DNA from 2 places in the Ruegeria sp. HKCCA0235A genome. Region 2 is predicted to be linked to the other one. Evidence: riboswitches for the same ligand, from Rfam matches in the RefSeq annotation. Region 2 holds a riboswitch; the other holds the start of a gene.
What was found. Region 2 has a riboswitch for cobalamin ahead of GOW56_RS04505 (DUF1636 domain-containing protein). Riboswitches for the same ligand answer to the same signal wherever they lie in the genome.

Region 1 (3,427 bases), on a different contig from region 2:
GGGCTCGAAAAGTTTCAGGCGGGCGACATGCTTGTGGCGCATACCAGATGGGACAACCTGATGCGGATCAAACGAGATCCGGATTTCGTCGTTGTGACGACGGACTTTCCTCAGGACGAGTTGAGGCCGCAAAAAGTCGGCTGGGCCCTGGCATTCTTCGCCATTTCGCTGTCGTTGATCCTGTTCACGGACGTCCGGCTTTCACTCTGTCTTCTTACCGGCGCGGTGGGCATGATGCTGACCCGTGTGCTCAGCGTGGACGAGGCGTACCGCGCGGTCGGATGGAACACCGTATTCCTGCTCGCTTGCCTTATACCTTTGGGACAAGCCGTGCAGAACACAGGCACGGCCGCGTGGATCGCCCAGCAGATCATGATAATTCTGGACGGCTGGCCGCTCTGGTCGTTGCAAACCGGCATCGCCATTCTGGCGACGGCCTTTTCTTTGGTCATGTCCAATGTGGGGGCCACAGTTCTGCTGGTGCCTCTGGCGGTATCGATTGCGGTGGCGGCGGGTGGAAACCCGGCCGTCTTTGCCCTGACGGTCGCCATATCGACCTCGAACAGCTTCATCATCCCAACCCATCAGGTAAACGCGTTGATCATGGGTCCGGCCGGATACAAGGTGATGGATTTCGTCCGCTCCGGCGGAATAATGACAGCGCTGTTTCTGGTCGTCTCGCTGCTCATGATAAACGTCATCTATTAGCGCAAGAGGGTCCGGGGTGTTCGGTGGTCTTTTCCCATCATCTGGAAAGGTTCAGTCTAGGCACCCGTTCACTATAGTCTACGCCCCTTGCTGAGATACCGTTCGTCGCCCGGCCCATCTCGGGCTGGAGCCCGGCACACCATGCCGCCCATCGACGCCCACAGGTCGCTTTCCATGCCTCTGCATCATTGTTGCGCGCGACTCGCTTGACAAGCAGGCCAGCGGTGCCGCATGTCCCTTTCGTTGGTGTCGGTGAGAGCCGATGAAAAGGGAATGCGTCAACGGTCTTGCCGCCAAACGCAGCCGCCCCCGCGACCGTGAACGGAGAGGATGCCCAATGCCACTGGCCCGAAAGCCGGGAAGGCGGGACATCCGACAGAGGCCCGCCTCTGGCATCCGCAAGCCGGGAGACCTGCCAACAACCGAAGTTGAAACCGGGCGGGGTGTTCCGGTGTCGGGTCCATGACCAATCGTGGCCCGCATGAAACCCCGTCCCCCGCGAAGAGGATTTGGGGGGATGAGAGACATGACCGAGACCGCACCAGTCGAGTTGCTGGTCTGTACCACCTGCCGTCGCGGCCTGCCTGTCGAAGATGATGCGCAACGCCCGGGCGCTTTGTTGCACAAGGCCCTGGAACAGGCAGACCTGCCCGACGGTGTCACCCTGAAAGCCGTTGAATGCCTGTCAAACTGTGATCAAGGCTGTTCGATCGTGTTGCGCGGGCCGGGCCGCTGGACCTTCGTGTATGAAAACCTGAACGAAACAGATCATGTCGACGTCATCGTCGACGGCGCGACCAAGTATCTGGCCACGGAAGATGGTTTGGTGAAATGGCGCGAACGCCCCGAACATTTTCGCAAGAACTGTGCCTCGCGCATTCCCCCGATTGGAGCCTGACATGTCGAACCTCGAAAAACTCCCCGTCACAGTGATCACCGGCTTTCTGGGCTCGGGCAAGACCACTTTGGTGCGTCACCTGATGCAGAACCCACAGGGCAAGCGCCTTGCTGTCGTGGTCAACGAGTTCGGCGATGTAGGCGTCGATGGCGACATCCTGAAATCCTGCGCCATTCCTGATTGCCCGGCGGAAAACATCATGGAACTGGCCAATGGCTGCATCTGCTGCACCGTGGCAGATGATTTCATTCCCACCATCGAGGCCCTGATGGCGTTGGAGCCGCGCCCGGATCATATCCTGATCGAAACCAGCGGTCTGGCCCTGCCGAAACCGCTGCTCAAGGCATTCGACTGGCCTGACATCCGCTCGAAGATCACCGTCGACGGCGTGATCGCCTTGGCCGATGCCGAGGCTGTGGCCGCAGGCCGTTTCGCGCCCAATGTCGAAGCGGTGGACGCCCAGCGCATGGCCGATGACTCGATCGACCACGAAACGCCCCTGTCCGAGGTGTTCGAGGATCAGATCTCGTGCGCCGACATCATCCTGCTGACCAAGCCCGACCTCGCCGGCCCCGAAGGCGTGGCCAAAGCGCGCGAGATCATCGCCGCCGAGGCGCCGCGCCCCCTGCCCGTCGTCGAAGTGGCCGAAGGTGCCGTGGACGTGCGCGTTGTGCTGGGTCTGGAAGCCGCCGCCGAGGATGACATGGACGCCCGCCCCTCGCATCACGACGGCCATCACGATCACGAGCATGACGATTTCGAAAGCATCATCGTCGAGCTGCCCGAGCAGACCGATCCGACCCAACTGGTCGCCAATATCGAACGCCTCGCCAATGAACTGAACATCCTGCGCGTCAAAGGGTATGCCGCCGTTCAGGGCAAACCCATGCGCCTGCTGGTTCAGGCGGTAGGTGCCCGCGTGCGTCACCAGTATGACCGCCCGTGGGAACCCGGTGAAGACCGTCGTTCGCGTCTGGTCGTCATCGCCGAGCATGACGATATCAAAGAGGCGGAAATCCGCGAAATCCTCGTGGGTGTGCGTGAGGCTGCCGAGTAAGACACATGCACGTCGTCTTCCGCGAAAGCCACGGGCTCGAGGAAACCGAGACCCCAACCGATCTGGGCCAGAGCCCGGCGGATCTGGTGGTGCTGTCCTTTTCGGACAGCGATCTGGGGGCTTTCGCGGCTGGCTGGCATCGCGGCGGCGGACCGGAAGGGCGAATGCCGACCCTGCGGCTGGCGAATTTGACGGCGTTGAAACACCCGTTGTCGGTCGATACCTATGTCGAGCAGACGCTGGAGGGCGCCAAGGGCATTCTGATCCGGCTGATCGGCGGCGTCCCCTACTGGCCTTATGGGTTGCAGCAGGTTCTGGCGCTGGCGCAGGCCAAGGGCATCGCGCTGGCGGTGCTGCCCGCTGACGGGCGCGAGGATACGCGGCTGGATGACTATTCCACCCTGCCGGTCTCGACCCTGCGACGTCTGGCGCATCTGTGCGATACCGGCGGCGAGGTCGCGGCACAGGCGGCGCTGGCACAGATGGCTTTGGCGGCGGGGCTTTATGCCGGTCCGGTGATGGGCGCCAAGACCTTGCCCGAATGTGGTACGTGGTGTCCGGATCGCGGCGTAATCCCGGTGGAAACCGCATTCGAAAGCAAGGCCAAACGAATCCTCGTCACCTTTTACCGCGCTTACCTGACCTCGGCAGACACCGCCCCGATCGCCGTCCTGATCCGCAGCCTGCGCGCCCGTGGATTCCAGGCGGTGGGCCTGTTTGCCCCGTCTCTCAAGGCGCCTGTGGCCGCCGACTGGTTGCGGGAA
Region 2 (3,427 bases):
TTGATCGCCCGAGAAAATGCGCAGCCCTCTGGCCAAAACGATCCGCAGCCGCGGGCTGGGATGGGATATTACCGATTACGCACAAGGCCATTTCGACGAACATTACCTATTCCCGTTCACTCTACGCACTGGTTAGACGAAGGATCTGAAATCCGGGCGTGGGATGCTCTGTGCAGAAAACTGTTGATCTCGAAAGACAATCAGCTTTCTCCGGTGCACCGGCATATTATCAAGGCAGAAGACATCATCAACAGGGGCGGCGGCGATCTCTTTCTGGAAATTCATGCGCCGGATCCAAACGGTGGCGTCGACCGCAGCAACCCGATGACGGTCCCCAGCGATGCCTGCCCCGTAACCTTGCAACCCCAAGAGCACGTACGGCTGAAGCCCGGGTAAAGCGTAACTCTGATGCCCGACATCTGGCACGCTTTCTGGGCCGAGCGCGGCGATTGCCTTATTGGCGAGGTATCGACCGTGAATGACGACCGTACGAACAATGTGTTTGAAAAGCCAATTCCACGGTTTTCAAAGGTCGAGAAAGATTTCGAGCCGGATTTCCTTCTTGTATCAGACTATTGACACCGTTCGGTCCGGGCTGGCGCAGCAGGACAGCTGGCGCGGCTGTTGCAATTCCATCTACCACCGCCTTCGTCTGCCGCTTGACAAGTCTGGCATTGCCGGACTAGCTGAGCGGGATGGTTCCGTAAGGGATGAAAATGGGAACACGGTGCGGCGCTGGAATGTGCCAAGTCCGTGACTGCCCCCGCAACTGTAAGCGGTGAGCGACGCCACTTCACCACTGACCCGCATGGGTTGGGAAGGTCGGCCAAGCAACGACCCGCAAGTCAGGAGACCTGCCATCGCACTATAAACCAACCCGAGGCGGGGCGTCTCGGAAGGAGGCTTGATGGCGTGTTTGCGTAATATCTGGGTATGTGCCCTCTGTCTGCGTCTGGCAAACGACGGAGATGGCTATGACCTGCTATTCTGATCACTACGTTCTGATCTGTTCAACATGTCAGGGGGCGATGTCTGCCGAGGCTGCGCAAGACGAGCTGAATGCCCGGTTGCCTGACGGTTTTGAAACCCGAATGGTGGCCTGCATGGCAGGTTGTGAACGGGCCATGACGGTCGGATTTCAGGCCCCGGGCAAAGCGCAGTACCTGTTTGGCGATATCACGACATCACACGACCTGTCCGCCTTGGTCGAATTCGCGACCCAGTTCGGCGACAGTGACGATGGCTGGACCAGCGCCTCGGACCGCCCCCCTGCCCTTTTCGCAAAGACCTTGTCGCGAATACCCGCATTGCCGTCCGGTGGCGCTTCATGAGTTTTCTGGTTGCCGAGAATTTGGAGTACTATGCTCTTAATGGCGATATCCTGTTGCAGGATGTGTCCTTTCGTCTGGAAGAAGGATCAATTCTGGCAATCGCCGGGCCGAACGGCGCCGGCAAGACCACTCTGCTGAAACTGCTGTGCGGGATCGAACGGGTTATCTTGGGTGATGTTTGGATAGAAGGCCAAAGCCTTCGGACCCTGTCCGCCCGCCAACGTGCCCGCTCCATTGCTGTGGTCGGGCAGCAGGAAATGCCTGACGGGCGGATGCGCCTGCAAGACTATGTTGCGCTGGGGCAAATCCCGATTCAGGGCGAACGTTCGATGGCTCAGCACAAGGCTGATCTGGAACGGGTTCTGACGACGACCGAGCTGTCGCATTTTGCCAACAAAACGATGGGTCAACTGTCCGGCGGAGAACGTCAGCGCGCACATATCGCGCGCGCGTTGGCCCAGAACCCGTCCTTGCTGTTTCTAGACGAGCCAACCAACCATCTGGACCCCGATGCCAAGGGGCACATGCTGTCTCTGGTTGCTGATCTGGGGGTAACGGTCGTCATGATCGTCCATGATCTGGTCATGATCCCGGAATTCGCCACCCATGTGGCGCTGATGAAAGCCACGCGTCTGACGGGGTTCGGGCCTGTTGTCGAAGTTCTGACCCCAGACCGGGTACGTGAGACATTCGGCGTGGATTATCTGTGCTTTCAGCACGAAGGCCGCATGATCCCCGCACTGGATATCCGAAAACGGAAACTGTCATAATAACAGGAACTTAAATATGATGCAGAAACTTTGGCCGGTGGTTGTTTTCGCTGGCTTGGCAGGTGGCGCGGCAGCGGAAGCCGTCACCGTGGACAATTGCGGCGAACCGCTGGCTTTTGACTCGGCGCCGGAACGTCTGGTCGTGCATGACATGAACATGGCGGATATGGCCTTTGCGCTCGGCCTTCAGGACAAGATCGTGGGGCTTACCGGAATTACCGGCTGGTACAAAACAAGCCCTGATTTTGATGCTCAGCGTGGCGATATCCCAGAGCTTGCCCCCAAATACCCGACCATTGAAAACCTTGTGGCCGTCGAACCCGATCTGTTTTTTGCCGGTTGGTACTATGGCATGAAACCCGGCGGTGACGTCACGCCCGACACGCTGGAACCCTTTGGTATCAAGACCATGATCCTGTCCGAAAGCTGCGTGCATCTGGACAAGGATCGCCCCGAGGCCAGCATGAACCTGTTGTTTGATGACGTTCTGCGTCTGGGCACGGTCATGCAGGTCGAGGACAAGGCCGAGGCGCTGGTTGCCCGCTGGAAGGACCAACTGTCCGCCATCGAAGCAAAAACAGCCGATCTAGCGAAGCCCCGCGTGTTCCTGCTGGACGGGCCGGCCGATGCTCCGTTTACCGCCGGCAAGTTCGCCATTCCCGATGCAATGATCGCAGCCGCGGGTGGCGAGAACGTGACGCATGATCTGGATACCAGCTGGGGTCGCACGTCGTGGGAGGCCGTGGCAGCGGCCAACCCGGAGTTTCTGGTGCTGCTCGATTATCAATCCGGCAACGGCGCAGAGGACACCTTTCAGTTCCTCAAGGATCACCCGGTGATGTCACAAACGGACGCGGTAAAGAACGAGCGCTGGATTGGCCTGCGTTACGAGGAACTGACGCCCGGCCCGGCAAATATCGAAGCGATCGAGAAGATGGCGAAGGCGATGCACCCGGAGACCAACTGATATGGTCCGATTGGGCCGTTTGATAGTGCTGGGGGCGGTTGTTCTGACCGCCCTTTTGCTGTTGTCGATCGTCTACGGGACCACCCCAATCCCCATACGCGAAGTTTTTTCGGCCATCGGCCTCGGAACCGGTCTGGTGGAAGGAGACATGTCGCCCTTGCACCGGATCGTCTTCGACCTTCGCCTGCCCCGTGCCTTGTTTGCCGCCGTGATTGGTGCGGGACTGGGCGTCGTTGGTGTCGTTTTGCAAACAACGACGCGAAACGACCTGGCAGATCCGTTTCTGTTCGGTCTGTCCTCGGGTGCTGCTGCCGGCGCCGTTCTGGTGATCACCGTCACGGGTGATGTCCTGGGAATCT

Region 1: another riboswitch for cobalamin. It lies ahead of GOW56_RS16930 (DUF1636 domain-containing protein); the one in region 2 lies ahead of GOW56_RS04505 (DUF1636 domain-containing protein).

Annotation. Positions count from the first base shown of each region.
Region 1 is NZ_WQDQ01000010.1:122,495-125,921, forward strand. Features, by position in the region: gene GOW56_RS16925 (SLC13 family permease) at 1-708, shown strand, start outside; cobalamin riboswitch at 936-1,143, shown strand; gene GOW56_RS16930 (DUF1636 domain-containing protein) at 1,235-1,606, shown strand; gene cobW (cobalamin biosynthesis protein CobW) at 1,608-2,663, shown strand; gene cobN (cobaltochelatase subunit CobN) at 2,669-3,427, shown strand, end outside.
Region 2 is NZ_WQDQ01000002.1:91,716-95,142, reverse strand. Features, by position in the region: partial or broken gene GOW56_RS04510 (D-lyxose/D-mannose family sugar isomerase) at 1-579, shown strand, start outside; cobalamin riboswitch at 680-877, shown strand; gene GOW56_RS04505 (DUF1636 domain-containing protein) at 975-1,331, shown strand; gene GOW56_RS04500 (ABC transporter ATP-binding protein) at 1,328-2,101, shown strand; gene GOW56_RS04495 (ABC transporter substrate-binding protein) at 2,118-3,068, shown strand; gene GOW56_RS04490 (iron ABC transporter permease) at 3,070-3,427, shown strand, end outside.